2 regions of the Bacillus sp. SORGH_AS_0510 genome follow, and region 1 is predicted to be linked to the other one. Evidence: a T-box and tRNA genes for the amino acid it is inferred to sense, from the RefSeq annotation. Region 1 holds a T-box; the other holds one or more tRNA genes.
The links. The T-box of region 1 lies ahead of ileS (isoleucine--tRNA ligase). A T-box ahead of a tRNA ligase gene usually reads a tRNA of that ligase, here a tRNA-Ile.

Region 1 (15,339 bases):
AATAGCTCTGCGTTCTTGATTATTAGATGCCTCAATATAAAGAACATCTTTTGCAAAATCTAAGTAAAAAGCACTTAAATCTAATGTACAGAAATTATTTACAGCATGATAAATTCCTGCAAATTCATAGTTTTCATAAGCATGGTGAACATATTTGATCAGTTTATTTAATTTTACAAGCATGAACTGGTCAACTTCGCGTAAGTTTTCATAGGCAACTGCATCTGTAGCTGGATTAAAGTCAGCAAGGTTACCAAGTAAGAAACGGAAAGTATTACGGATTTTCCGATATACTTCTGCAACTTGTTTTAAGATCGCATCAGAAACACGTACATCTGCTTGATAATCAACAGAGGCAACCCAAAGTCGTAAAATATCTGCACCTAATTGATTCATAACCTTAGCAGGGACAACCACGTTACCTAATGATTTACTCATTTTTCTACCTTCACCATCAAGTGCGAAACCGTGGCTCAATACTCCTTTATATGGAGCTTTTCCTGTTACTGCCACTGCAGTAGATAGAGATGAGTTAAACCAACCGCGGTATTGGTCAGAGCCTTCTAAATAAAGGTCAGCCGGGCGAACTAAGTCCTCTCTTTCAAGAAGAACTGCTTGATGGGAAGAACCTGAATCAAACCAAACATCCATAATATCTGTTTCTTTTGTGAAAGTTCCATTTGGACTTCCAGGGTGTGTAAAGCCTTCTGGTAGTAATTCTTTGGCTTCTCTTTCAAACCAAATATTAGAGCCATGTTCGCGGAACAGTTCTGATACATGGTTGATTGTTTCGTCAGTTATAATTTCTTCACCGTTTTCTGCATAGAAAACAGGAATCGGTACACCCCAAACACGCTGACGGGAAATACACCAGTCTCCACGGTCACGGACCATATTAAATAGTCGTGTTTCTCCCCATGCTGGAACCCATTTCGTTTCTTTTACAGCTTCCATCAGTTCATTACGGAAATCTTTAATTGAAGCGAACCATTGAGCAGTGGCACGGAAAATTACCGGCTTCTTCGTTCTCCAGTCATGTGGATAAGAGTGAGTGATAAATGATAATTTTAACAATGCACCTGCTTCTTCTAAAGCCTCAGCAATTGGCTTATTGGCAGTATCATAAAATAAGCCTTCAAAGCCTGGTGCTTCGTCTGTCATCACACCCTTATCATCAACAGGGCAAAGGACTTCTAATCCATATTTCTGACCTACATAAAAGTCATCTTCCCCGTGTCCTGGAGCTGTATGAACGCAGCCAGTACCTGCATCAGTAGTTACGTGTTCACCTAACATCACTAAAGAATCACGGGAATATAATGGATGTGATGCGAGGATTAATTCTAATTCTGCACCCTTTACTTTTTGAACAACGGTTGTTTCTTCCCAGCCAATTTCTTTTGTAACTGTTTCTAAAAGAGCTTCGGCAACAAGGTACTTATTCCCATTCGTTGCTACCACCACGTAGGTTAAGTCAGGATGTACCGAAATTCCAAGATTCGCTGGAATCGTCCATGGCGTTGTAGTCCAGATGACAATTTGCGTATCAGTGTCAAGTACACCTTTACCATCTTTCACCTTAAACCCAACATAGATGGATGCTGAACGTTTATCTTGATATTCAATCTCTGCTTCAGCTAAAGCTGATTCACTTGATGGGGACCAATACACAGGTTTTTTACCTTTGTAGATGTATCCTTTTTTGGCCATGTCGCCAAATACTTTAATTTGTTGTGCTTCATATTCAGGTTTTAACGTAATATATGGATTTTCCCAATCGCCGCGAACACCAAGGCGTTTAAATTGGGTGCGTTGATTATCCACTTGTTCTAGTGCATATTTAGTACATAGTTGTCGGAACTCAGCAACTGTCATTTCTTTACGCTTAACACCCTTATTTGTTAATGCCTGCTCAATTGGCAGACCATGAGTATCCCAACCTGGAACATATGGGGAATGAAAGCCGCTCATTGATTTATAGCGGACAATCATATCTTTTAAGATTTTATTTAGGGCATGACCCATATGAATATCACCATTTGCATATGGTGGTCCGTCATGTAAGACAAACATCGGGCGGCCTTTTGTCCGTTCCTGTACTTTTTGATAAATATTCATTTCTTCCCATTTAGCCTGAATCTCGGGCTCCCTTTGGGGAAGATTACCCCGCATCGGAAACTCAGTTTGCGGCATCAATAACGTATCTTTATACTCCATTTTTCTTCCTCCTGATCATCCACTTCATATAACAGAATAGCCAATAGACAAATAAAAAAAACCTTCTCATCCCAAATAGGGACGAGAAGGTTTTATTCCCGCGGTACCACCCTGATAGATAATACCGATTCGTACTATCCTCTTAAGCATTCGTAACGTGAATAACACGCCTGAGCCTACTACCCATTTATAGAGGTTCGGTCCGGAACTCAAGGGTGATTTTCCAATTTTCTGCTTTACCGGGCTTTCACCATCCCCGACTCGCTAATTTTAAAGCTAATAAAAAACTGTACTGTCCCTATCATCGTCATTGCCATTCTATATAACTATCTAAAAATTATATGCTAACTAAATGGAATTCGTCAAGCTAATGAATCTTCTTCTTGATGAATTTTCAATTCTGTAGCATCTACTTCATAATCCAATAAATGATCCCAATCATCCGTATTTAACATATCAAGCTGTGCTTCAATCAGCATCTTAAAACGAGTACGGAATACCTTCGATTGTTTCTTTAGATCCTCGATTTCAAGCGCAATCTTTCTTGCTTTAGAAAGGGACTCATTCACAATTCGATCGGCATTCTTCTCTGCTTCTTTAATTATTAACTTCGCTTCCTTTTGGGCATTACGCTTTACTTCTTCACCCGCTTCTTGGGCTATAATAATTGACTTATTAAGTGTTTCTTCGATATTTACAAAATGACCAAGACGATCTTTCATTTCATTTAAACGTTCTTCCATTTCCTTTTTCTCTCTAAGAACTAATTCATAATCCTTAATCACCTGATCAAGAAATTCATTTACTTCATCTTCGTCATAGCCACGAAAACCTTTATTAAACTCTTTATTATGAATATCTAACGGCGTTAACGGCATTGGTGCCACCTCCATACAATCTATACATGTATATGTATTAGCAAGTATTCGACAAGTTTTTCGAAATTCCTGCTTTATCATTGAATTATTTTTGTTTTCCGACAATAATTCTCCATTTATCTTTTTTCGTCTTTCCCTCAATACCAACAATTTTTGCTCTGCCATATCCACGGACTGATAGCATATCACCTTCATCACAATCAAATGAGGGATTTTCTGTCAACGTCCAGTTAACTTTTACAAGACCATGTTGAATTAGGGCTTGGGATTTTTGCCTTGATAGATGATAAACTCCTGAAATAACCGTATCCAGTCGTAAAGAAGACACAGTTAGATCATTCTCTTCCCATAGTTCTCTGTTAGAGATTTGTTCGTCGGAACTTATTTCATCTAATCTTACCCCTGCCTTACCAATCGATTCAACATTATTTTGAATGTACGAACTAACCTCCTTGGCAGCAAAAAATTGAACCTTTCCATCTTTCATAAGTATGTCTCCAAATTTCCCCCGTTTAAGCCCTAGGGACATGAGTGTACCTAAAACCTGCCTGTGTTCGAGGGTAACAAACTTTGAAGGGTATTGGATTTCAAAAAGAGCAATTTGGAAATCTTCTTCACTTACCATTAAATAATCAGGGTAGAGAAGGGCTCTTTTTCGTTCTCCAGCAAGACTCCCACCAAAAAGCTGATATTTTACCTCATTATTTTCACCGATTAGAAGTTTAAGTATATGTTGTTCACGTGGATCAAGGAAATCTGTCAGCTTTGGAGCATACTGAGATTCCACTTGGTCTTTCCATTGTAAAACTTGATCAATATATTCCCGTTCTTCTAGTCGGAAATGCTGATATATGTTCATTAAAAAAACACAACCTAGTTACATTATTTAAATAAGCCACAGATAAACTCGGTGTAAACCTTGGGCCGCAAAGTTTAACACTAGGAATGCCACAATTGGAGAAATATCCATCATCCCAATTGGTGGAATAATTTTTCTAAATGGCTCTAGATATGGCTCACAGATTCTCCCTAGGAATCGACCAATTGTCGTTTCTCTCGCATTTGGAAACCAAGACATTAAGATGTAAATGATTAATGCCCAAGAATATAATTGAATAATCTGTTGTAAAAGGCCAAAAACAAATGCCATTTAATTACCACCTCGCACTTTGGTTATCGGGGTCCATTATAAGGTCCGAAATATTTCCTGAAACTTCTACATTATCAGGAGTACACAAAAAGATACTGCTACCTATTTTTTGAATATCCCCGCTAATTGTGTAAACAGCGCCACTTAAAAAATCAATAATTTGTCGTCCCTGTTCATTATCTATCCTCTGTAAATTTACTACAACTGCACGCCTATTTTTAAGGTGGTCAGCAATTTCAGTAGCCTCTGAATACGCACGTGGTTCCACTAAAATGACCTTAGATCCCTTTGAAGGACTTGCGGCTTTCTGAACACTTTGCAGACTAACTACATTTTGAGATTTGACAGGTAGTTGCTGTTTCTGCTTTTTGGGCTGCACTTTTTCTACATATTCATCATCATTATCATCATATTCTTCATCTAAAAAGAAAAATGTTTTAAGTTTTGATTTGATCGTCATCTTTTTCTCTCCTAACCTTCTTCACCGACAAGCGCTGTCCCTATTCTAACCATTGTAGCCCCTTCTTCTATCGCAATCGTAAAGTCATTAGACATCCCCATAGATAGCTCTGAACAAGGTGCATAAGATAGCTGTAAAGCCTGTACTTGGTCACGAAGTTCTCTTAGTTTTCGAAAACAATCACGGATTACCTGTTCATCATTGGTGAAAGGAGCCATTGTCATTAAACCTTCCACACTTATATTTTCAAATGGACGAAGGGACTCAATAAAATAAAGGGCTTCTTCTGGGGCTAGTCCGTGTTTAGATTCTTCACCAGAAACATTTACTTGAACAAGACATTTTATCTTCTGTCTCGCTCTTTTATTGATTTCCTCTGCTAAAGAAATGCGGTCCAATGAATGAATGTATTCCACTTTATCAATAATATTCTTTACTTTTCTCTTTTGTAAAGAACCAATAAAATGCCAGTGGGGCTTGTCCTTAAGTACATCCCACTTAGCAAGCAGGCCTTCATCGCGATTTTCTCCTAAATGAGTAACACCAGCCTCTAATGCCTCTTGGGCCCGTTCAACAGTGACATATTTCGTTACCGCAATCAATTTTACCTCAGTAGGATTCCTGTTGCCTTTCATGCATGCATCATCTATTTGCTGTTTAATTTGACTTAAATTATCTGTTACTCTCATAAATGGTCTGCTGTCTCCTTCCAACCAATAAAGCTTAACATTCTGCCTGTTTTTCCTTGGTCGCGGCGGTGGGAGAAAAACTCCTCATGATTACAACTAGAGCAAAATCTCGTAAGAAGGATATTTTCATCAGGAACACCTGATGCCATAAGGACTTGCCTGTTTACTTCACGCAAATCTAAGGAATACTGTCCTTCTGACACTACATTATAGGGTAAACTTCCACTACCTTCTAGTGTATTTTCTACTAGCTGAATAATACGTTTATCTACAATATAACATTTTTCGCAAATAGATGGACCTATTGCTACAAAAATCTGGTCAGGCTTAATTCCTTCTCGGCCCCAAGCTGTAACCATTTCTTTAGCAATTTGTCCTACAGTGCCTTTCCAACCGGCATGTGCGGTGCCAATCATTCTTTTCTTAGGAGCAATAAAAAAAAGAGGGACACAGTCAGCAAAGCATAGTGTTAACAGGATGCCCTCTTCATTTGTATAAAAACCATCCGTGCCTTTAAAGGAATCTTCATAGGAATTAGACCCCTTCCCGCGATCAACTTTTGTTACCTTTTTAAGAATGATATTATGGGTTTGTTCTGCACCAACCCAATAATTTAATGGGAAGTTTAATTGTTCAGATACTTTTTCCCTATTACCGCATACATCTTTTTTATCATCTCCAACATGAAAACCAAGGTTCAGTGTCTGAAAATAGCCCTTGCTTTCTCCACCATGTTTGGTAGTGAACCCTGCTGTCAAACCAGGAAATTGTTGCATCCAGCTATCAATAGTTAAATACGATTCATTGTGTAAAACAAAAGGTTCCATTTCAATACCTCTTATGTTTTTCTATAGTTTACCATGAAAAGAATGTTTGGTCACCGCAAAACAATATGGTCAAACTTCTGTTTCTTCAGCAATTCTTTCCTTTATCCCTTTGTATCTGACCAAAATAACATCTTGACCAATTTTTATAATATTTTGCCACGGAATCACAATGTCTTCATCTTTTCCAAAAAATCCAAGTACTCTGCCTCCACCTGAAATCACAACTGCTTCAATCTTTCCAGTAGTTAGGTTGATCTCAATATCACCAATATTACCTAACCTTTTTCCATCCGATACATTCACAACGTCTTTTATCTGGAATTCGGAAATCTTGACCACATACACCACTCCCAGTTTTATTACTATAAAGAATATATGTGCATGCTTAGAATTTTATTTTAAAAAGCAAAAATAAAGCTGCCCCCAAGGACAGCTTTAGCTCTGAATATTTTTATTCATTTGACGAATGGCAGCTTTCTCTAAACGTGAAACCTGCGCTTGAGAGATTCCGATTTCATCAGCAACTTCCATTTGCGTTTTCCCCTGAAAAAAGCGCTTACGTAAAATTAACTTTTCACGCTCGTTTAATCTGCGCATACCTTCTTTTAAGGCTATTTCCTCTATCCAATGTATATCCTTATTTTTTTCATCGCTTAATTGGTCCATTACGTAGATTGGGTCGCCGCCATCATTATAAATTGGCTCAAATAAGGAAACCGGGTCTTGGATGGCATCCAAGGCAAATACAATCTCCTCATGGGGTACTTCTAAGACCTTTGCGATTTCTTCAGCAGTTGGTTCACGTGAGGTTTCACTCATTAATCGTTCTCTAACCTGAAGGGCTTTATAAGCAATGTCCCTTAAAGAACGAGATACACGAATTGGATTATTATCACGTAAGTACCTTCGTATTTCTCCAATAATCATTGGAACGGCGTAAGTGGAGAACTTTACGTTTTGACCTAAATCAAAGTTATCAATTGATTTCATTAGTCCAATACAGCCAACCTGAAATAAGTCATCAACAAACTCGCCACGGTTATTAAACCTTTGGATAACACTTAATACGAGTCGTAAGTTTCCGTTGACAAGCTTCTCTCTGGCGCTTATATCGCCCTCTTGCATTTGCTTGAAGAGTATTCTCATTTCTTCGTTCTTTAACACAGGAAGTTTAGATGTATCTACACCGCAAATTTCAACTTTATTTCGAGTCAATCCTTTTCCCTCCTCACAGGAGCTGCTGTACAAAAAACAGTATCTCCTTGAGAAGGAAAAATATGCACATGTCCATGGAATCGGACATGTGCATATTTGTCGAAAAATGCATTATAAACAGGAAATTATAGGGTTTTATACCCTGAAAAAATTTTATTTTTTATACCATTTTATTGAATTCTTTTCTCAAACGTTTAATAATTCTTTTTTCCAACCGCGAAATGTAGGATTGTGAAATCCCAAGCATGTCTGCAACATCCTTTTGGGTCTTTTCTTCACCGTTAGTTAAGCCAAAACGAAGTTCCATAATCTGCTTTTCCCTATCAGAAAGCTGATGCAACGCCTTCGTAAGTAATTTCCTGTCAACATTTGCTTCTAAATCTTTAGTAATAATATCTTCATCTGTTCCTAGAACATCTGATAATAATAATTCGTTCCCATCCCAATCGATGTTAAGTGGCTCATCAAAGGATACTTCAGACCTGATTTTATTATTTCTTCGTAAGTACATAAGTATTTCATTTTCAATACATCTTGATGCGTATGTAGCAAGTTTAATTTTTTTCTCAGGATTAAAGGTATTAACTGCTTTTATTAGACCTATTGTACCGATACTTATTAAGTCTTCAATATTAATTCCTGTATTTTCAAACTTCCTTGCAATATATACGACAAGGCGAAGATTTCGTTCAATTAGCATCGATCTAGCTGCCTTATCACCTCCAGGAAGTTTGTTTAATAACATTTCTTCTTCATCTTTACTTAAAGGAGGCGGCAATGCTTCGCTTCCGCCAATATAAAAAACTTCATCCGTTTTTAGACCCAATTTGATTAATATCTTATACCAATAGTAGGATAAGCGAAGTCTCCATTTTTTCATGCATGTTCCTCCTTCTAAAATATGTTTTTCTGAGTATAGTAATATTAACTCACTTTCACTGATTCATCTGACTGCTTTGCCCCAGTTAACATTTTCGGATGAACAATACACTGAAAAGCATCATCCGGTGAAAGTTGCTGTGTGGTAAAAGATACAAGACCTTTCTCACATAAATATTGTGAACCATTTTGTTCAATCAAGATTAAATCGGGTTTAAGGGCAACAATGAGTTGATGCTCTTGTCCCACCACACTACAAGGGACAATCCTAATTTTATTTTGCCAATCAGGAGGAAACTCCTCATTACCCATGATTAGTTGTTCAGGGTCGACCGTCATCTTTCTTATTGGTTCAGGAAGAGCATCTAATTGGTTCTTAATTGATACAAACATGACAGGAAGCTTTGACAGCGGATCGTACAATTGATTGCCACTATCCACTAACCCCTTAAAGACCAAGCATATGTTTTCAATATTCACCCTTACATTGACGATTTGTTCAAACTGAATTTTGGTCATTTCCATACCTTCCACATTCTTCTTTGAAAAATGCCAGGCGATTGGAAACCCAATGAGAACAAACAGCCAACTTACAGGATCACCAAAACCTTTTACACTGGACATCAGCACCCTTGTTGTTAACTCAGAATCATATTGTATAAAATAATGGGTTCCCGTTAAGGCCCCACCAATTAAAAACGTCGACACATAAAGAGTCATTAATGCTTTAAGGAAGAATTTTAATCGCTTATACCCAAAAGTAACTATTACCATAAAAATAGAACATATTAATTTTGAAATTGGATGTCCTGTATATACATTTAGTGGTGTAAACGACAATATGATAATTAACGAACCAATAAATCCCCCAGCAAGTATCCTCCATAGATGTGTTCTTCGTTTAAGAAATATGGCAGTTAGATAGAGGAGAAGACTGTCAAATAAAAAATTAAGAGCCCAAATTACATCCAAATAAACAGTCAATAATCTTCCTCCTTTTATTCTATTAAAAGGTGAGTAATAATCTGTTTACGGAAAAGTATAACGTACTTGTATGGCTGAAGTGTGTCACTTTCTGTAATCAAAAAAACAGAAATTTCCACTATTCCCTACGGATTTTGTCATATTGTAAGAAAAGTGGAAGCGCTTTGTTCAGCCCCGACAGGCAAATGTTCTTTGGCAAGAAAAGTCCGCCATTTGACTTTTTTTGCCGAAGGTTATTTGACCCGAGCTGTAACAATCATCGCTTTATCAAGCCATGATTGTTACAAGATACTCAAGAAAGATTAATCAGGATGAAAATGGCTAGGCGCTGGAGCTAGACAATTCTCTAAGTCGAATTTTATACTTTCTTATAATTGAACAAAAAAGCATGGCCCTCTTTTGGACCATGCTCTCTTCATTAGATTACTATAATTATCTTCTGCGGTTGCGGTTACGTAGGAAGGTTGGAATGTCCAACGTCTCTTCTTGCGCTACATGTGTAGTACGGACTGGTTCCTGAGGAGCTTCTTCACGCTTATGCTCTCTCTTAACTGGTCCAACAGCAGGTTTTGCTTGTCCAAAAGATGGACGCGTTACTTTCTGTTGGATTCCTTCTTCGTTAAATCCAGTTGCGATGACAGTTACAATAATCTCATCTTTCAAGTTCTCATTAATGACAGAACCGAAGATCATATTCACTTCTTGATCAGATGCTGTAGCAACAATATCAGCTGCCTCTTGAACTTCATAAAGACTTAGGTTAGTTCCACCAGTAATATTCATAAGAACACCTTGAGCTCCATCTATTGACGTTTCTAATAATGGAGAGCTAATTGCTTTCTTTGCTGCTTCTGCTGCACGGTTTTCACCAGCAGATACACCAATACCCATTAAGGCAGAGCCTTTGTTAGACATTATTGTTTTTACGTCAGCAAAGTCTAAGTTGATTAATCCTGGTACTGCAATTAAATCAGAGATCCCCTGAACCCCTTGACGAAGAACGTTATCAGCTTCACGGAAAGCTTCAAGCATTGGAGTGCTTTTATCAACAATTTCAAGAAGGCGATCATTTGGAATAACAATCAATGTGTCTACAGCTTCCTTCATTGCACCAATTCCACCAGAAGCCTGGTTTGAACGCTTTTTACCTTCAAAAGTAAATGGTCGTGTCACAACACCTACTGTTAAAGCACCAAGGTCACGAGCGATCTGTGCAATAACTGGTGCTGCACCTGTACCTGTACCGCCACCCATACCCGCAGTAACGAATACCATGTCAGCACCTCTCAGTGCTTCTTCAATTTGTTCTTTACTTTCTTCTGCAGCCTTTTTACCAACCTCTGGATTAGCTCCTGCGCCAAGACCACGGGTTAATTTAGCACCAATTTGCATTTTTACTTCCGCTTTTGAAAGATTTAATGCTTGTGCATCTGTATTTACAGCAATAAATTCAACACCTTGCACTCCGTGTTCAATCATTCGGTTTACCGCGTTGTTTCCTCCGCCGCCAACTCCAATAACTTTTATTGTTGCAAGAGAATCTAAATTTGTATCAAATTCTAACATGACAAAATCCTCCTAATTCGTCGGTTTTCTCATTCGAAATGATTTATTCGAAGAAGTAACCTAGGAATTTTTTTACTTTCGATGACATTTTTTCTTCCGGATGTTTTTCTACTTTTGGTTTAGGTTGATGTTGTTTCGGCACTCTTTTTTCGATTGGCTCTGATACCGATGATGTTTGCCCAATGGTTCCACCTGGTAATCTAGCATTCTTGTAAGCATATTTAATTAAACCAACCGCCGTAGTATACTGAGGTTCTCTTACACCAATATAGTCTGGTACCGCAAGGCGAACAGGATTTTGGAACATATCCTGTGCAAGTTCCAATACTCCTTGCATTTTTGCACTTCCACCTGTTAATACAAAACCACCTGGTAAGTCTGTTACGCCTAAGCGCTTCAGCTCATTGACTATTAGCTCAAAAATTTCTTCCATTCTTGCTTCGATGATTTCAGAAACATAAAGTTGATTAAATTGTTGATGTTGATCACTGCCTATGATTGGAACACTGAAAAATTCATCTTCAGATGCATTATCATAGAAGGCATGTCCATATTTCACCTTAATTTTTTCAGCATCCTCTGTAGAGGTATGTAGAACTTTTGAAAGGTCGTTTGTAAGTAGGTCCCCACCAACAGGAATAACACTAGTCGCCTTCAAAAATCCTTCTTCGAAAACAGCAATAGTTGTTGAACCGCCGCCCATATCGATGAGGGCAACTCCTAGATTTTTTTCATCCTTCGATAAGGCATAATCGCCTGCTGCCAATGGCTGAAGAATAATATCTAATATTTCTAGCCCTGCTCGTTCTACACAACGCAATGTATTTATGATAATCGATTTAGACCCGGTTATAAGGGTTCCATCCATTTCTAGACGAACACCAATCATTCCACGGGGATCATTGATTTCGTCTTTACCATCTAAGATAAATTGCTTTCGAATTACACCAATGTTTTCTCTTTCAGGTGGTATAGAACCCACATGTGACGCTTCAATAACACGAACGACATCTTCATTCGTAATTTCTCGGTTTTGGCTGGATACTGCTACAATCCCATGGCAGTGCTGAAGCATTACATTATGACCTGAAATTCCGACTACTACTTCTTTTATCTCCATGCCAATCATTCTTTCTGCCTGCTCAATCGCCCGCTTAATAGAATGAACGGTATCGTCCATGTCGACAATTGAACCTTTACGTAGTCCTTCAGATTTCACATTGCCAACACCAATTATATTTAAAGAGTCTTTACCTGAGTCATTGACCATTTCACCAATGATAACTTTTACACTGGATGTACCGATGTCAAGACTTACGTATATTTCATTGCTGTTCATTCTTTGGCACCTCCTTTTAATCTCCTTGGGTAGAACAACAATTCATTTTTGTTCATTAATAGATTTTCATAGTAATATCTTATAAAATTATTCGTCACAACTACATATTTCCCTTTAAAAAAGTTCAATTTTTTTCTATTTTTTCTTTGTTTGTAGACCACTTTGTCAATAATATTCGTCTTATGACAGCGATATTTTGAAACAACCTGACACCAAACGCAAAAACTGCTGCTAAATACAAGTCTACACCAAGATGAACACCGAGAAAAGCTAAACTTGCTGCAAGCATTATATTAAAAAAGAAGCCTGAAACAAACACCTTTTCATCATAAATATTTTGCAAGTATGCTCTAATCCCGCCGAATAATGTATCTAAAGCAGCTAATACAGCAATGGACAAGTAATTTGAGTATTCTTCCGGGATCCTTATTTCCGTTAAGAGTCCAAGTATGATTCCAAGAACAAGCCCTACAAATGGAAGCCACATTAAGAACTGCCTCCTTCCTTGATTGGTTCCATATGCTTAATACGAATTGGATTATCGTAAGCAGGAACAGTAATATTCGGATTAGGCGATGAAACGCTGAGTTTCAAGCCTTCAGCATAGAATTCATCCTTTGCTCTTGAAACCTTCATTTGGTTTGATAATTTATCAGCTCGATTCATTGACTCTACACCAACAATAATTTCTACAGGAAGGCTCCTAATCGAATGGCCGTCAATTTTTGTTTCCCTATTAATGTCCCTTATCACCGTTGTATTAATAATTCGCTGACCATCAATGGAAACATATTTTGCTTCGTACATATTTAGCTCATTCAATAACCTTTTTAGCAATTCTGGGGAAACAACAGCTGTTGATACAGGAGTTCCTAACTGTATATCTTCGATGGCAGGTTCAATTTTCAAGGTAATTCCGGGTCCTGTAACCTCTGTCAAGCCTGCCTCTGTTTTCAGCTCTTGTAATGTATCCCTTAGCGCTTGCTCTTTACTTTGTTTTTTCTTAGATTCATAGGCTGAAAGTTTTTCTTCATTTGAACGTATTTCTTTTAGTAAATTGGACTGCAGTTCTTTTTCTTTTAACAAGGCTTCACGGAGTTGCCATACATCACGTGTATCACGTTCTTCAGGCTTCTTTACCGTTTGAAATTGTACCGCAATCATAAAACCAACTACTGCTGCAATCAATGTGAAGCTAACATTAAATTTTGGTTTGTCCACTTTTTTCACCTAACCTTTTTAATTAATCATTACGTGGACATTCAATACCCTCAGTTTAACTTCCTAATATTGGATTTAAGATAATTTCATCTTCTTTTTCCAAAGAAAAAATCAAATTATCGTTTACAAGCTGGTCTTTTACACCGCCAGTCAAATTTAATGAAGAAGATAGTACATCGGGGTCACCAATGGCTGTAATAACAAAAGGTGCAGGGTGTTGCACACCATCAACCGTTATTACAGGTCCATTACAAACAATATACGAATGACTGGTAAGCCTTTGGCCATTTATAGCAACCGCAGCTGCACCAGAAATATATAATTCATTAATTACTTTAAAGACGTGGTGTTCATGTACTAGATAATTGTTCACATTATCTTCCTTTGGATCGTAAGCACCATCTGTCAAAGTAATTTTTACCCCTTTTCCTTTCACCTTGACCTTTCCAAGAAACATTCGATATTTTTCTGTATCCTCTGCCAAGTTTGTAAACACTTGTGTTTCTTTGGCAAGGTCCTTTTCATTTTTTAGTACCTTGTCTTGTTTCTGATTTAATTCCTTTTGAAGCTTACGATTTGTCTCCTCCTGGGCAATCAATTGATTTCTTAGTCCAAGAGTTTTTTCATATTGTTTATCTGACAAGCTAGGCTTTTCTTCTTTATTTTCCAGTTGAGTCAAATGATAAGAGAAGGCAATCATGAATCCTAGTACCAGAAAGACAAGGGACAAAATAACATGCTTCCCCCTTACCTTAATTCTTTTCAACTTCTTTTTCCTCCGCTTCTGGTTCGAAAGCTTTAAAATAGGAACCGACTTCTAAATCGATGATCCCTTTTTTATTAGGGTCCAATTGGCTAATAATTGAGGGATAATGCACCATTTTTTCCGAAAAACTTCTAAGCGTTGCACTTACCTCAAAGCCATCATTCATGAATAAGGAAATGTGATACTGGTCTGTTTTTTTCGGAGAATAATGAATTTCAGAAATGGAGTTTACTATTTCACTTGGGAGTTTCTCTAACTCTTTTACCATTTCATTTAAGGCTGCGCCTTCTTTAAAGTCGAAAAGAATAGGAGAATTAACTGGAATTTTTTCCTCATTTCTATCTCTTAATATTTTCCCATTTTCCATCACTGGATAATAGTTTAAATCTTGCTTAAGGTAAGCAATTCTTTTATGTTCTTTTACTTGAATGCTAATAGTATTTGGCCAATGAATCTTTACATCAGCTTGTTTAATTTCTGATAATTTCTTTAATTTGGAAGAGACATCATTTTTGCTGACTTTCCATATATTCGTAGTTTTTGTAAGGCCGCTTTTTCTGATTAATTCAGAGTCTGAATATACTTCATTACCGTCTACGGTAATCGTCTTTATATGACTCAACGGGGATTGTGAATAAGCAATTATTACTATCATTGTAAAAAACAGAAATAACAGGAGCACCAGCCTTCTATTTGCTTTTCTTCGCCTTTGCTCCTTTAATTTAGGTATCCGATCCTCGAGAGCAACGATTTTCCCTTTTTCCATTCAAAATTCCTCCAAAAATGAAAAGCCTAAGCGCGTGAGAGCGCTCGTTGCCCTACACCATAAAGCATGTCCACAAAAGTTTACTACTGTTCGTTCAAAAAAGTGAAACAACGGCACGAAAACTCATGCCGTCATTCATTTTCTTCCTAGTTTCACCTGTAATATTATCAGTAATTATAACACAATATTTGTCATTAGTAAGAGATTTTCTACAAGAAAAACAAGGATATTTTACTTATATAAATGTCAAGGTCAATGACTTTCATCACATTTTACTTTTCTTATTTTCGACCGACTATTTCAACCTCTGTTTCCATTTCCACGCCATAAAGGTTATAAATCGTATCCTTAATATGCTGAATTAATGCTAATACGTCGGCAG
Region 2 (15,339 bases), 1.0 Mb from region 1:
CACGGCTCAACCGTGGAGGGTCATTGGAAACTGGGGGACTTGAGTGCAGAAGAGGAAAGCGGAATTCCACGTGTAGCGGTGAAATGCGTAGAGATGTGGAGGAACACCAGTGGCGAAGGCGGCTTTCTGGTCTGTAACTGACGCTGAGGCGCGAAAGCGTGGGGAGCAAACAGGATTAGATACCCTGGTAGTCCACGCCGTAAACGATGAGTGCTAAGTGTTAGGGGGTTTCCGCCCCTTAGTGCTGCAGCTAACGCATTAAGCACTCCGCCTGGGGAGTACGGCCGCAAGGCTGAAACTCAAAGGAATTGACGGGGGCCCGCACAAGCGGTGGAGCATGTGGTTTAATTCGAAGCAACGCGAAGAACCTTACCAGGTCTTGACATCCTCTGACACTCCTAGAGATAGGACTTTCCCCTTCGGGGGACAGAGTGACAGGTGGTGCATGGTTGTCGTCAGCTCGTGTCGTGAGATGTTGGGTTAAGTCCCGCAACGAGCGCAACCCTTGATCTTAGTTGCCAGCATTCAGTTGGGCACTCTAAGGTGACTGCCGGTGACAAACCGGAGGAAGGTGGGGATGACGTCAAATCATCATGCCCCTTATGACCTGGGCTACACACGTGCTACAATGGATGGTACAAAGGGCTGCAAGACCGCGAGGTTTAGCCAATCCCATAAAACCATTCTCAGTTCGGATTGTAGGCTGCAACTCGCCTACATGAAGCCGGAATCGCTAGTAATCGCGGATCAGCATGCCGCGGTGAATACGTTCCCGGGCCTTGTACACACCGCCCGTCACACCACGAGAGTTTGTAACACCCGAAGTCGGTGGGGTAACCGTAAGGAGCCAGCCGCCTAAGGTGGGACAGATGATTGGGGTGAAGTCGTAACAAGGTAGCCGTATCGGAAGGTGCGGCTGGATCACCTCCTTTCTAAGGATATAAGCTGGACATATGAGCCAGACAAAACATGTTTGTTTGATTGTTTTCTGTTTGTTTAGTTTTGAGAGTGCAATTTCTCTCAGAACTTCGTTCTTTGAAAACTAGATAATCGTAAAGAAGAAAGTCAAGAAACATCGAGTAATCGCCATTTTAGTTTTCTCTCTATTATATATAGAGTAATAAACCTTTTAGGTTAAGTTAGAAAGGGCGCACGGTGAATGCCTTGGCACTAGGAGCCGATGAAGGACGGGACTAACACCGATATGCTTTGGGGAGCTGTAAGTAAGCTTTGATCCAGAGATTTCCGAATGGGGAAACCCACTGTTCGTAATGGAACAGTATCTTTACCTGAATACATAGGGTATTGAAGGCATACCCGGGGAACTGAAACATCTAAGTACCCGGAGGAAGAGAAAGCAAACGCGATTCCCTGAGTAGCGGCGAGCGAAACGGGACATAGCCCAAACCAAGAGGCTTGCCTCTTGGGGTTGTAGGACACTCTATATGGAGTTACAAAGGAACGGGGTAGATGAAGCGGCCTGGAAAGGCCCGTCAGAGAAGGTAAAAACCCTGTAGTCGAAACTTCGTTCCCTCCTGAGTGGATCCTGAGTACGGCCGGACACGTGAAATCCGGTCGGAAGCAGGGAGGACCATCTCCCAAGGCTAAATACTCCCTAGTGACCGATAGTGAACCAGTACCGTGAGGGAAAGGTGAAAAGCACCCCGGAAGGGGAGTGAAATAGTTCCTGAAACCGTGTGCCTACAAGTAGTTAGAGCCCGTTAATGGGTGATAGCGTGCCTTTTGTAGAATGAACCGGCGAGTTACGATCCCATGCAAGGTTAAGTTGAAGAGACGGAGCCGCAGCGAAAGCGAGTCTGAATAGGGCGAATGAGTATGTGGTCGTAGACCCGAAACCAGGTGATCTACCCATGTCCAGGGTGAAGTCCAGGTAACACTGGATGGAGGCCCGAACCCACGCACGTTGAAAAGTGCGGGGATGAGGTGTGGGTAGCGGAGAAATTCCAATCGAACTTGGAGATAGCTGGTTCTCTCCGAAATAGCTTTAGGGCTAGCCTCACGTTGTTAGAGTCTTGGAGGTAGAGCACTGTTTGGACTAGGGGCCCTCATCGGGTTACCGAATTCAGACAAACTCCGAATGCCAAAGACTTATCCGTGGGAGTCAGACTGCGAGTGATAAGATCCGTAGTCAAAAGGGAAACAGCCCAGACCACCAGCTAAGGTCCCAAAGTTTACGTTAAGTGGAAAAGGATGTGGAGTTGCTTAGACAACCAGGATGTTGGCTTAGAAGCAGCCACCATTTAAAGAGTGCGTAATAGCTCACTGGTCGAGTGACTCTGCGCCGAAAATGTACCGGGGCTAAACGTAACACCGAAGCTGTGGATTGACATCGTAGATGTCAGTGGTAGGAGAGCGTTCTAAGGGCGTTGAAGCTAGACCGTAAGGACTGGTGGAGCGCTTAGAAGTGAGAATGCCGGTATGAGTAGCGAAAGATGAGTGAGAATCTCATCCACCGTATGCCTAAGGTTTCCTGAGGAAGGCTCGTCCGCTCAGGGTTAGTCGGGACCTAAGCCGAGGCCGAAAGGCGTAGGCGATGGACAACAGGTTGATATTCCTGTACCACCTCTTTATCGTTTGAGTGATGGGGGGACGCAGGAGGATAGGGTAAGCGCGCTGTTGGATATGCGCGTCTAAGCAGTTAGGCTGGAAAGTAGGAAAATCCGCTTTCCGCAAAGGCTGAGCTGTGATAGCGAGGGAAATTTAGTACCGAAGTTCCTGATTCCACACTGCCAAGAAAAGCCTCTAGCGAGATAAAAGGTGCCCGTACCGCAAACCGACACAGGTAGGCGAGGAGAGAATCCTAAGGTGAGCGAGAGAACTCTCGTTAAGGAACTCGGCAAAATGACCCCGTAACTTCGGGAGAAGGGGTGCTTTTTGAGGTGAATAGCCTCGAAGAGCCGCAGTGAATAGGCCCAGGCGACTGTTTAGCAAAAACACAGGTCTCTGCGAAGCCGCAAGGCGAAGTATAGGGGCTGACGCCTGCCCGGTGCTGGAAGGTTAAGAGGAGGGGTTAGCGCAAGCGAAGCTCTGAATCGAAGCCCCAGTAAACGGCGGCCGTAACTATAACGGTCCTAAGGTAGCGAAATTCCTTGTCGGGTAAGTTCCGACCCGCACGAAAGGCGTAACGATCTGGGCACTGTCTCAACGAGAGACTCGGTGAAATTATAGTACCTGTGAAGATGCAGGTTACCCGCGACAGGACGGAAAGACCCCGTGGAGCTTTACTGTAGCCTGATATTGAATTTTGGTACAGCTTGTACAGGATAGGTAGGAGCCGTAGAAGCCGGAGCGCTAGCTTCGGTGGAGGCGTCGGTGGGATACTACCCTGGCTGTATTGAAATTCTAACCCGCACCCCTTATCGGGGTGGGAGACAGTGTCAGGTGGGCAGTTTGACTGGGGCGGTCGCCTCCTAAAGAGTAACGGAGGCGCCCAAAGGTTCCCTCAGAATGGTTGGAAATCATTCGTAGAGTGTAAAGGCACAAGGGAGCTTGACTGCGAGACCTACAAGTCGAGCAGGGACGAAAGTCGGGCTTAGTGATCCGGTGGTTCCGCATGGAAGGGCCATCGCTCAACGGATAAAAGCTACCCCGGGGATAACAGGCTTATCTCCCCCAAGAGTCCACATCGACGGGGAGGTTTGGCACCTCGATGTCGGCTCATCGCATCCTGGGGCTGTAGTCGGTCCCAAGGGTTGGGCTGTTCGCCCATTAAAGCGGTACGCGAGCTGGGTTCAGAACGTCGTGAGACAGTTCGGTCCCTATCCGTCGTGGGCGCAGGAAATTTGAGAGGAGCTGTCCTTAGTACGAGAGGACCGGGATGGACGCACCGCTGGTGTACCAGTTGTCTTGCCAAAGGCATCGCTGGGTAGCTATGTGCGGACGGGATAAGTGCTGAAAGCATCTAAGCATGAAGCCCCCCTCAAGATGAGATTTCCCATAGCGTCAAGCTAGTAAGAACCCTGAAAGATGATCAGGTTGATAGGTCAGAGGTGGAAGCGTGGTAACATGTGGAGCTGACTGATACTAATCGTTCGAGGACTTAACCAAGTTTTAAAGCGAACTCAAATGTTTATTGAATTTTCTTCTACATTATCTAGTTTTGAGAGAACGAACTCTCAAATAAAATAGTCTGGTAACTATGGCGAGAAGGTCACACCCGTTCCCATACCGAACACGGAAGTTAAGCTTCTCAGCGCCGATGGTAGTTGGGACGAAAGTCCCTGTGAGAGTAGGACGTTGCCAGGCGAAGACAGAAATTTTTATTTCTGTCTCTTCAATCCCTTAAGTGGGAATGTAGAAAATATATTGCATCTTAGTATTAATCGTGTTAAGATGTTAAAGTCGCTCAGATGAAGAGCACAAAATTGTTCTTTGAAAACTAAACAAACAAAAACGTCAACAAACAATAATATTTAACTTCTTAATTGAAGTTAGCCAACGTAACAAAATGAGCTAATCAACTTTCTTGGAGAGTTTGATCCTGGCTCAGGACGAACGCTGGCGGCGTGCCTAATACATGCAAGTCGAGCGAATCACTTCGGTGGTTAGCGGCGGACGGGTGAGTAACACGTGGGCAACCTGCCTGTAAGACTGGGATAACACCGGGAAACCGGTGCTAATACCGGATAATCCTTTTCCTCACATGAGGGAAAGCTGAAAGTCGGTTTCGGCTGACACTTACAGATGGGCCCGCGGCGCATTAGCTAGTTGGTGAGGTAACGGCTCACCAAGGCGACGATGCGTAGCCGACCTGAGAGGGTGATCGGCCACACTGGGACTGAGACACGGCCCAGACTCCTACGGGAGGCAGCAGTAGGGAATCTTCCACAATGGACGAAAGTCTGATGGAGCAACGCCGCGTGAGCGATGAAGGCCTTCGGGTCGTAAAGCTCTGTTGTTAGGGAAGAACAAGTACCGGAGTAACTGCCGGTACCTTGACGGTACCTAACCAGAAAGCCACGGCTAACTACGTGCCAGCAGCCGCGGTAATACGTAGGTGGCAAGCGTTGTCCGGAATTATTGGGCGTAAAGCGCGCGCAGGCGGTCCTTTAAGTCTGATGTGAAAGCCCACGGCTCAACCGTGGAGGGTCATTGGAAACTGGGGGACTTGAGTGCAGAAGAGGAAAGCGGAATTCCACGTGTAGCGGTGAAATGCGTAGAGATGTGGAGGAACACCAGTGGCGAAGGCGGCTTTCTGGTCTGTAACTGACGCTGAGGCGCGAAAGCGTGGGGAGCAAACAGGATTAGATACCCTGGTAGTCCACGCCGTAAACGATGAGTGCTAAGTGTTAGGGGGTTTCCGCCCCTTAGTGCTGCAGCTAACGCATTAAGCACTCCGCCTGGGGAGTACGGCCGCAAGGCTGAAACTCAAAGGAATTGACGGGGGCCCGCACAAGCGGTGGAGCATGTGGTTTAATTCGAAGCAACGCGAAGAACCTTACCAGGTCTTGACATCCTCTGACACTCCTAGAGATAGGACTTTCCCCTTCGGGGGACAGAGTGACAGGTGGTGCATGGTTGTCGTCAGCTCGTGTCGTGAGATGTTGGGTTAAGTCCCGCAACGAGCGCAACCCTTGATCTTAGTTGCCAGCATTCAGTTGGGCACTCTAAGGTGACTGCCGGTGACAAACCGGAGGAAGGTGGGGATGACGTCAAATCATCATGCCCCTTATGACCTGGGCTACACACGTGCTACAATGGATGGTACAAAGGGCTGCAAGACCGCGAGGTTTAGCCAATCCCATAAAACCATTCTCAGTTCGGATTGTAGGCTGCAACTCGCCTACATGAAGCCGGAATCGCTAGTAATCGCGGATCAGCATGCCGCGGTGAATACGTTCCCGGGCCTTGTACACACCGCCCGTCACACCACGAGAGTTTGTAACACCCGAAGTCGGTGGGGTAACCGTAAGGAGCCAGCCGCCTAAGGTGGGACAGATGATTGGGGTGAAGTCGTAACAAGGTAGCCGTATCGGAAGGTGCGGCTGGATCACCTCCTTTCTAAGGATATAAGCTGGACATATGAGCCAGACAAAACATGTTTGTTTGATTGTTTTCTGTTTGTTTAGTTTTGAGAGTGCAATTTCTCTCAGAACTTCGTTCTTTGAAAACTAGATAATCGTAAAGAAGAAAGTCAAGAAACATCGAGTAATCGCCATTTTAGTTTTCTCTCTATTATATATAGAGTAATAAACCTTTTAGGTTAAGTTAGAAAGGGCGCACGGTGAATGCCTTGGCACTAGGAGCCGATGAAGGACGGGACTAACACCGATATGCTTTGGGGAGCTGTAAGTAAGCTTTGATCCAGAGATTTCCGAATGGGGAAACCCACTGTTCGTAATGGAACAGTATCTTTACCTGAATACATAGGGTATTGAAGGCATACCCGGGGAACTGAAACATCTAAGTACCCGGAGGAAGAGAAAGCAAACGCGATTCCCTGAGTAGCGGCGAGCGAAACGGGACATAGCCCAAACCAAGAGGCTTGCCTCTTGGGGTTGTAGGACACTCTATATGGAGTTACAAAGGAACGGGGTAGATGAAGCGGCCTGGAAAGGCCCGTCAGAGAAGGTAAAAACCCTGTAGTCGAAACTTCGTTCCCTCCTGAGTGGATCCTGAGTACGGCCGGACACGTGAAATCCGGTCGGAAGCAGGGAGGACCATCTCCCAAGGCTAAATACTCCCTAGTGACCGATAGTGAACCAGTACCGTGAGGGAAAGGTGAAAAGCACCCCGGAAGGGGAGTGAAATAGTTCCTGAAACCGTGTGCCTACAAGTAGTTAGAGCCCGTTAATGGGTGATAGCGTGCCTTTTGTAGAATGAACCGGCGAGTTACGATCCCATGCAAGGTTAAGTTGAAGAGACGGAGCCGCAGCGAAAGCGAGTCTGAATAGGGCGAATGAGTATGTGGTCGTAGACCCGAAACCAGGTGATCTACCCATGTCCAGGGTGAAGTCCAGGTAACACTGGATGGAGGCCCGAACCCACGCACGTTGAAAAGTGCGGGGATGAGGTGTGGGTAGCGGAGAAATTCCAATCGAACTTGGAGATAGCTGGTTCTCTCCGAAATAGCTTTAGGGCTAGCCTCACGTTGTTAGAGTCTTGGAGGTAGAGCACTGTTTGGACTAGGGGCCCTCATCGGGTTACCGAATTCAGACAAACTCCGAATGCCAAAGACTTATCCGTGGGAGTCAGACTGCGAGTGATAAGATCCGTAGTCAAAAGGGAAACAGCCCAGACCACCAGCTAAGGTCCCAAAGTTTACGTTAAGTGGAAAAGGATGTGGAGTTGCTTAGACAACCAGGATGTTGGCTTAGAAGCAGCCACCATTTAAAGAGTGCGTAATAGCTCACTGGTCGAGTGACTCTGCGCCGAAAATGTACCGGGGCTAAACGTAACACCGAAGCTGTGGATTGACATCGTAGATGTCAGTGGTAGGAGAGCGTTCTAAGGGCGTTGAAGCTAGACCGTAAGGACTGGTGGAGCGCTTAGAAGTGAGAATGCCGGTATGAGTAGCGAAAGATGAGTGAGAATCTCATCCACCGTATGCCTAAGGTTTCCTGAGGAAGGCTCGTCCGCTCAGGGTTAGTCGGGACCTAAGCCGAGGCCGAAAGGCGTAGGCGATGGACAACAGGTTGATATTCCTGTACCACCTCTTTATCGTTTGAGTGATGGGGGGACGCAGGAGGATAGGGTAAGCGCGCTGTTGGATATGCGCGTCTAAGCAGTTAGGCTGGAAAGTAGGAAAATCCGCTTTCCGCAAAGGCTGAGCTGTGATAGCGAGGGAAATTTAGTACCGAAGTTCCTGATTCCACACTGCCAAGAAAAGCCTCTAGCGAGATAAAAGGTGCCCGTACCGCAAACCGACACAGGTAGGCGAGGAGAGAATCCTAAGGTGAGCGAGAGAACTCTCGTTAAGGAACTCGGCAAAATGACCCCGTAACTTCGGGAGAAGGGGTGCTTTTTGAGGTGAATAGCCTCGAAGAGCCGCAGTGAATAGGCCCAGGCGACTGTTTAGCAAAAACACAGGTCTCTGCGAAGCCGCAAGGCGAAGTATAGGGGCTGACGCCTGCCCGGTGCTGGAAGGTTAAGAGGAGGGGTTAGCGCAAGCGAAGCTCTGAATCGAAGCCCCAGTAAACGGCGGCCGTAACTATAACGGTCCTAAGGTAGCGAAATTCCTTGTCGGGTAAGTTCCGACCCGCACGAAAGGCGTAACGATCTGGGCACTGTCTCAACGAGAGACTCGGTGAAATTATAGTACCTGTGAAGATGCAGGTTACCCGCGACAGGACGGAAAGACCCCGTGGAGCTTTACTGTAGCCTGATATTGAATTTTGGTACAGCTTGTACAGGATAGGTAGGAGCCGTAGAAGCCGGAGCGCTAGCTTCGGTGGAGGCGTCGGTGGGATACTACCCTGGCTGTATTGAAATTCTAACCCGCACCCCTTATCGGGGTGGGAGACAGTGTCAGGTGGGCAGTTTGACTGGGGCGGTCGCCTCCTAAAGAGTAACGGAGGCGCCCAAAGGTTCCCTCAGAATGGTTGGAAATCATTCGTAGAGTGTAAAGGCACAAGGGAGCTTGACTGCGAGACCTACAAGTCGAGCAGGGACGAAAGTCGGGCTTAGTGATCCGGTGGTTCCGCATGGAAGGGCCATCGCTCAACGGATAAAAGCTACCCCGGGGATAACAGGCTTATCTCCCCCAAGAGTCCACATCGACGGGGAGGTTTGGCACCTCGATGTCGGCTCATCGCATCCTGGGGCTGTAGTCGGTCCCAAGGGTTGGGCTGTTCGCCCATTAAAGCGGTACGCGAGCTGGGTTCAGAACGTCGTGAGACAGTTCGGTCCCTATCCGTCGTGGGCGCAGGAAATTTGAGAGGAGCTGTCCTTAGTACGAGAGGACCGGGATGGACGCACCGCTGGTGTACCAGTTGTCTTGCCAAAGGCATCGCTGGGTAGCTATGTGCGGACGGGATAAGTGCTGAAAGCATCTAAGCATGAAGCCCCCCTCAAGATGAGATTTCCCATAGCGTCAAGCTAGTAAGAACCCTGAAAGATGATCAGGTTGATAGGTCAGAGGTGGAAGCGTGGTAACATGTGGAGCTGACTGATACTAATCGTTCGAGGACTTAACCAAGTTTTAAAGCGAACTCAAATGTTTATTGAATTTTCTTCTACATTATCTAGTTTTGAGAGAACGAACTCTCAAATAAAATAGTCTGGTAACTATGGCGAGAAGGTCACACCCGTTCCCATACCGAACACGGAAGTTAAGCTTCTCAGCGCCGATGGTAGTTGGGACGAAAGTCCCTGTGAGAGTAGGACGTTGCCAGGCTAAACTTTATTTTTTGGCGATTTAGGCGTCAAGATTTAAAGTGGCCCCTTGGTCAAGCGGTTAAGACACCGCCCTTTCACGGCGGTAACACGGGTTCGAATCCCGTAGGGGTCACCATTTATGGAGGATTAGCTCAGCTGGGAGAGCATCTGCCTTACAAGCAGAGGGTCGGCGGTTCGATCCCGTCATCCTCCACCATATAACTTTTCAAATTATTTGCCGGTGTAGCTCAATTGGTAGAGCAACTGACTTGTAATCAGTAGGTTGGGGGTTCAAGTCCTCTCGCCGGCACCACTTTACTTTTCATATATACGCGCCCGTAGCTCAATTGGATAGAGCGTCTGACTACGGATCAGAAGGTTATGGGTTCGACTCCTTTCGGGCGCGCCATTATATTTCGGGAAGTAGCTCAGCTTGGTAGAGCACTTGGTTTGGGACCAAGGGGTCGCAGGTTCGAATCCTGTCTTCCCGACCAGTCCGAACTATTTTATAATATGGGGCCTTAGCTCAGCTGGGAGAGCGCCTGCTTTGCACGCAGGAGGTCAGCGGTTCGATCCCGCTAGGCTCCACCATAACTTTAATAACTATTTGGCGGTGTAGCTCAGCTGGCTAGAGCGTACGGTTCATACCCGTAAGGTCGGGGGTTCGATCCCCTCCGCCGCTACCATATATGTACGGAGGAATACCCAAGTCCGGCTGAAGGGATCGGTCTTGAAAACCGACAGGCGGGTTAAACCGCGCGGGGGTTCGAATCCCTCTTCCTCCGCCATATTATTTTACAAATCAATATTCTATTGTCGCGGGGTGGAGCACGTTCGAATAGGCTTCTTCGAATTATCTACAGCGCAACGATTGAGCCACAGCTTGAATATGCTTTCCGAAATCGGGGCGGTCTTCAAACAAATGGCATGCACAAAATGTAATATTTTCTATTGTCGCGGGGTGGAGCAGTCTGGTAGCTCGTCGGGCTCATAACCCGAAGGTCGCAGGTTCAAATCCTGTCCCCGCAATATGGTCCGGTAGTTCAGTTGGTTAGAATGCCTGCCTGTCACGCAGGAGGTCGCGGGTTCGAGTCCCGTCCGGACCGCCATTATTTTTCCTATTAATAATCAGCATAATAATGCGGGTGTAGTTTAATGGTAAAACCTCAGCCTTCCAAGCTGATGTCGTGAGTTCGATTCTCATCACCCGCTCCAAAATGGGCCTATAGCTCAGCTGGTTAGAGCGCACGCCTGATAAGCGTGAGGTCGATGGTTCGAGTCCATTTAGGCCCACTAAAATAGTAAAAAAGCGATTGCTAATAAGCAGTCGCTTTTTTTTTCGATTAACTAACCCTCTAGATCTATGATACTTCCAGTAGTTCCTTTTCTCTTTCCACTTCTAATGCTGATACAATGTAAGCAAACCCATTCATTAAAAAGTAAATGACATTGGACTGTACCCGTTCATTTTCTCCTAAATAGGTATTTACGATAATGGTAACAGAGTATAAAATGACAAAAAACAAAGCAATCCTATTGAAAATTATCATTCCACCGGCTCCTTTTTTAGGATTCTTATTTTAATCATATTTGTTATTAGCGTATCTTATGCAAGCCACATCCTAATTGCCTATTCAGCAGCTAAATTTAAAGTATGAAGAGAGGAGTTATTCCACATGTTACTTTCGTTTGATCACTTAGTTATTTTTCTAAGAAAACCAGAGGAAGCCTTACAGACTTTAAGCAAAATAGGAATTCATGCTATCCATGGTGGACATCATGAAAAGTGGGGAACCTATAACACTTTATCCTACTTTGGGTTAAGCTATATTGAGTTTTTAGGAATTGAAGATTTATCAATCACTGAGAAACAAGAAAACAATCAATTGATTACTGAAATAGTAGACCAACTCTCAAAAAAAGGACAAGAGGGTCCTGCTAAAATCGCTGTTCGTGCAAGAGGAATGCAAGAATTAGCTGAAAGGTTAAAAGCAGAGGGATATGCCGTATATGGTCCGTATCCTGGTGAACGAGTTCGGGCGGATGGACAAATCATTAAGTGGTCGCTCTTATTTTTAGAAAATGAACCCAATGAACTTACTATGCCATTTTTCATCGAGTGGGAGAAGTCGGATGAAGAGAGGCTTGTAGAATTAAAAGAGCAGGGATTAGTAGAAACACACCCATTAGACAATCTAGCATTTGAAAGTGTTGCATTTGTGGTACATGACTTTGAAAGAACTATAACTAAGTGGGGGAGCTTATTAAATCTAGAGCCGGGTGAGGCATTTATAGACGAAGCCTTGAATGCCAAATGTAGTAAACTAGAACTCTTAGGCACAAGTCTTTTGTTTTGTACACCAATTGGAGAGGGTTTAGCGAAAAAGGTATTAAAAGAAAAAGGGGAAACGCCTTTTCTAATTAATCTTGAAGGAACAAATCAACCGGATTATCTTGAGATGTTTGGTGGGGTTTGGAGATTGTAGTAGCAAGAAAGTGTGTTGAAGGTAAACCATGACGGTTTGTATGGATGTTGGCAAGGATGATTACTTTTTCAAAGGAGATACTACAAGTATCAGTCAATTTGAAGGAGTGGCCTTAATGGATTTACAAAGTGGAAAGTTTTATTGGGAAACCACCATCCCCAAAGCACCTACATATCCTGTTTTAGAGGAAGATATAAGTTGTGATGTACTTATTATAGGTGGTGGCAGTTCTGGTGCGCAGTGCGCCTACTATTTAAGTGAAACAGGCTTAGATGTTGTAGTTGTTGATAAACGAAAAATTGGTAAAGGAAGTACAAGTGTCAATACAGCTCTTATTCAATATTTGGGAGATAAAATGCTATTTGAGTTAGTGAATACCTTTGGAGAGGAAGCGGCTATTCTCCATACCAAGCTCTGCGAAGAAGCGATTAATGATATTGAACGAACGTCTCAAAGGATGGACATGGACCCTGAATTTTATAGGAGGGACAGTCTTTATTATGCGAGTGATCAAGCAGGAGTAGAAAAACTCAATAAAGAATTCTATTATCTGCAAAAACATAATTTTAAAGTAGATTGCCTCACACAAAAGCAAATTAGTGAACGCTACCCTTTCAAAAAAGAAGCAGCACTATATTTATATCAAGATGGTGAGATTAATCCGCTTAAATATAATTATGGACTTCTTTCAGAAGCTCAAAAAAACGGAGTTAGGATTTATGAAAATACTAGAATCAACGGTAAACAATTTCATGAAGACGGGGCTACTTTTTTTACAGAGAATGGACATTCCATTAAGACTCGGCAAGTCATTATAGCTGCTGGGTATGAGGGAATGGAATTTAAAAAAGAGAAGAATGCTGTAATTTCAAGCTCGTATGCTGTTGTTACTAACCCGGTAGAAAGCTTTTCAGATTGGTATAAACAGACCCTTATATGGGAGACAGCGCGTCCATATATTTATATGCGGACGACGAAGGATAACCGAGTGATTATTGGTGGATTAGACGATAACACTGTTTATGCTGAAGATCGGGATTCCAAGATAATGCATAAGAAAGAGAAGTTAATTGAGGAATTTAACAAACTTTTTCCTACGATCGATGTTTACCCAGAGTATTATTTAGGAGCTTTTTATGGAGGGACCCATGACGGCTTGCCTATGATTGGGCAATATGAAGAGTTCCCTAATTGTTATTTTGTCTTTGCATACGGAGATAATGGTCTTGTTTATAGCGGGGTAATGGCAAAGATATTGAGAGATGTGATAGCAAAAGGGTCACATTCTGCTATGAATATATATCATCAGAGTCGATCGGGTACTGCATTTAATAAAAAATAGCTATTTTTCGTAATTCTTGATCAGTTCCCTTGATGTTGATCTGTATAAAATTACACCTTATCAGCGGATTTTATGGGTTTATCGGCGAATTTTGGGCTCTTATCAGCGAATTGGAGGCGTTTATCAGCGAATATACGATTTTATCAGCGAATCCACATTACCTACACAAATTCTAAAAAGGCGAACAGTATACATCTGTTCGCCTAATTTTATCTATTTTATTTTTGCTACAATTTTCCCCTTCACGTGGCGTTCAACAAGTCTGGATAGTGCCTCAGGGACTTGTTCAAGTGTAATTACTTCTTTTAACATGGAAGAAATTTTGCCTTCTGCCACTAAAGCAAGCATTTCATTCCCCATCATTCCTAAATCCTCTTGTGCTTTTCGATCACCGGATTGGTGAGCAGGACCAAGGGCAATCTCATGGTAAGAAATTGCTTTGGTAAAAGGCTTCACCTGTGTGTAATCTGGTGCACCGGCAATATGCACGATGTGTCCTAAAAAGGCGAGCATTTCAAGTGAATCAGTGGCACTCTGACGGCTTACCGCATCAATCACGGCATCTACTCCTCGGCCATTAGTAATCTCCATAACCTTTGCTTTCACATTCTCTTCTCGGTAATCAATAACATAATCAGCACCAAGAGATTGAACATACTCATGATTATGACGAGAAGCTGTAGAGATAACGGTTTTACCAGCCCACTTCGCTAATTGAACTGCAAAACCACCTACACCACCGGCACCGCCGTGAATGAGAAGGGTATCAATACGGTCCATTGGCAGCTTACGGAATAAAGACTGGTATGCAGTATATCCCGCTGTGGGTAAAGCAGCAGCATCTTCGAAGGTTACTTGATCTGGAATTCGAGAAACTGTGTGTGCAGTTGTCACTGCGTATTCACTATAACCGCCTTTTTTCGTTAGGTCGCCATGGTAGACTACTCGGTTGCCTTTTTCCCAACCAGTTACACCTTCACCTACTTCTGAAACAACTCCAGCAACGTCTAAACCTAAAATATGAGGGTATGACCAATTTGGATTACCGCCGGTTGCCGTCTTATAATCAACCGGATTGAGTCCTACGGCATGAACCTCAATCAATAACTCTCCTGCACTTGGTTTTGGAATATCTATTTCTTCTAGCTTCATCTCTTTCCAAAGACCTTTATCATGTAAAAGCAATGCTTTCATCTATATCATCCTTTGTTAAAAATTTACAATCTAGTTTTTCCAACACTGTTAATAATATATACTGTCGATAAATATCACAAGAAAACTGAATTATCTTAGTTGACTAAAATGATAAACCGTGTTAATTTGTATATGCAAATGAAAAAAGGGACTGAGCAATAATGAATGAAGAAGAACAAGTATTAATTCATTGTTTATATTTTACTGCTAGCCGATTTGCTCGTAATATTTCTAAATTGGCTGAGAAGACGTTTGATTTTGGGGAACTTGCGCCTTCATATCTATATATGATTATGATTGTAAAATTCCATCCGGAAATCACTCAAAAAGTTTTATGTCAAAAACTATCTATTGCTCCATCAACCAGTACAAGATTTATAGATAAACTAGAGAAATTAAAGCTGGTCACACGTAAAATAGACGGCAAACAAACGCACATCTCTTTAACTGATGAGGGAGAAAAGGTTTACCACCAGTTCCGCGTTTCATTAAAAGAATTTTTTATGGGTTACTCCGACATTTTAGGACGCGAATTCAGTAAGGATTTAAGCATGATGCTTCACGATGCGAGCAATAAACTAGAAAAAGAACTGTAATTTTTTTACCCCATCATTTGCATATACAAATAAAGAAAACTTGAACATGGAGGCTATTTTATGAAAGAAAAGGTATTGTTGATTGTCGGTGCAGGGCCAGGGATTAGTTTAAGTACTGCAAAGAGATTTGGCAAGGAAGGTTTTAAAATTGCCCTTGTATCAAGAGGTATAGATGCATTACGAAAATACGAAGAAGAGCTGAATAAAGAAGGAATTACGGCAAAAGGATTCCCAGGGGATGTTTCCTCAGAGGTGTCATTAAAAGCGGCAATTGATTCAGTAATTAATACTTATGGAAAGATCGATGTTCTTTTATACAATGCAGCAGCAGGCAAACCAGGAAAGCCAACAACATTAAGCATGGATGACCTGGTCAAAGATTTCA

Region 2: it has a tRNA-Ile gene. The T-box ahead of ileS (isoleucine--tRNA ligase) is inferred to sense a tRNA for this amino acid. The anticodon was not compared.

What each region holds. Positions count from the first base shown of each region.
Region 1 covers NZ_JAUTAU010000001.1:3,566,641-3,581,979, forward strand. The annotation lists gene ileS (isoleucine--tRNA ligase) at 1-2,217, opposite strand, end outside; T-box leader at 2,292-2,531, opposite strand; gene QE429_RS18180 (DivIVA domain-containing protein) at 2,580-3,095, opposite strand; gene QE429_RS18185 (YlmH family RNA-binding protein) at 3,181-3,954, opposite strand; gene QE429_RS18190 (YggT family protein) at 3,982-4,245, opposite strand; gene QE429_RS18195 (cell division protein SepF) at 4,250-4,705, opposite strand; gene QE429_RS18200 (YggS family pyridoxal phosphate-dependent enzyme) at 4,717-5,394, opposite strand; gene pgeF (peptidoglycan editing factor PgeF) at 5,391-6,221, opposite strand; gene QE429_RS18210 (YlmC/YmxH family sporulation protein) at 6,291-6,560, opposite strand; gene sigG (RNA polymerase sporulation sigma factor SigG) at 6,657-7,436, opposite strand; gene sigE (RNA polymerase sporulation sigma factor SigE) at 7,597-8,316, opposite strand; gene spoIIGA (sigma-E processing peptidase SpoIIGA) at 8,361-9,299, opposite strand; gene ftsZ (cell division protein FtsZ) at 9,732-10,865, opposite strand; gene ftsA (cell division protein FtsA) at 10,909-12,204, opposite strand; gene QE429_RS18240 (small basic family protein) at 12,329-12,691, opposite strand; gene QE429_RS18245 (DUF881 domain-containing protein) at 12,691-13,425, opposite strand; gene QE429_RS18250 (DUF881 domain-containing protein) at 13,481-14,191, opposite strand; gene QE429_RS18255 (cell division protein FtsQ/DivIB) at 14,178-14,957, opposite strand; gene murB (UDP-N-acetylmuramate dehydrogenase) at 15,239-15,339, opposite strand, start outside.
Region 2 covers NZ_JAUTAU010000001.1:4,586,241-4,601,579, reverse strand. The annotation lists rRNA gene QE429_RS23400 (16S ribosomal RNA) at 1-932, shown strand, start outside; rRNA gene QE429_RS23395 (23S ribosomal RNA) at 1,133-4,068, shown strand; rRNA gene rrf (5S ribosomal RNA) at 4,150-4,266, shown strand; rRNA gene QE429_RS23385 (16S ribosomal RNA) at 4,484-6,021, shown strand; rRNA gene QE429_RS23380 (23S ribosomal RNA) at 6,222-9,157, shown strand; rRNA gene rrf (5S ribosomal RNA) at 9,239-9,355, shown strand; tRNA gene QE429_RS23370 (tRNA-Glu) at 9,398-9,472, shown strand; tRNA gene QE429_RS23365 (tRNA-Val) at 9,478-9,553, shown strand; tRNA gene QE429_RS23360 (tRNA-Thr) at 9,574-9,649, shown strand; tRNA gene QE429_RS23355 (tRNA-Arg) at 9,669-9,745, shown strand; tRNA gene QE429_RS23350 (tRNA-Pro) at 9,754-9,830, shown strand; tRNA gene QE429_RS23345 (tRNA-Ala) at 9,852-9,927, shown strand; tRNA gene QE429_RS23340 (tRNA-Met) at 9,946-10,022, shown strand; tRNA gene QE429_RS23335 (tRNA-Ser) at 10,032-10,124, shown strand; tRNA gene QE429_RS23330 (tRNA-Met) at 10,292-10,365, shown strand; tRNA gene QE429_RS23325 (tRNA-Asp) at 10,369-10,445, shown strand; tRNA gene QE429_RS23320 (tRNA-Gly) at 10,478-10,551, shown strand; tRNA gene QE429_RS23315 (tRNA-Ile) at 10,556-10,629, shown strand; gene QE429_RS23310 (hypothetical protein) at 10,698-10,886, opposite strand; gene QE429_RS23305 (VOC family protein) at 11,013-11,822, shown strand; gene QE429_RS23300 (NAD(P)/FAD-dependent oxidoreductase) at 11,938-13,164, shown strand; gene QE429_RS23295 (zinc-binding dehydrogenase) at 13,378-14,358, opposite strand; gene QE429_RS23290 (MarR family winged helix-turn-helix transcriptional regulator) at 14,520-14,954, shown strand; gene QE429_RS23285 (SDR family NAD(P)-dependent oxidoreductase) at 15,015-15,339, shown strand, end outside.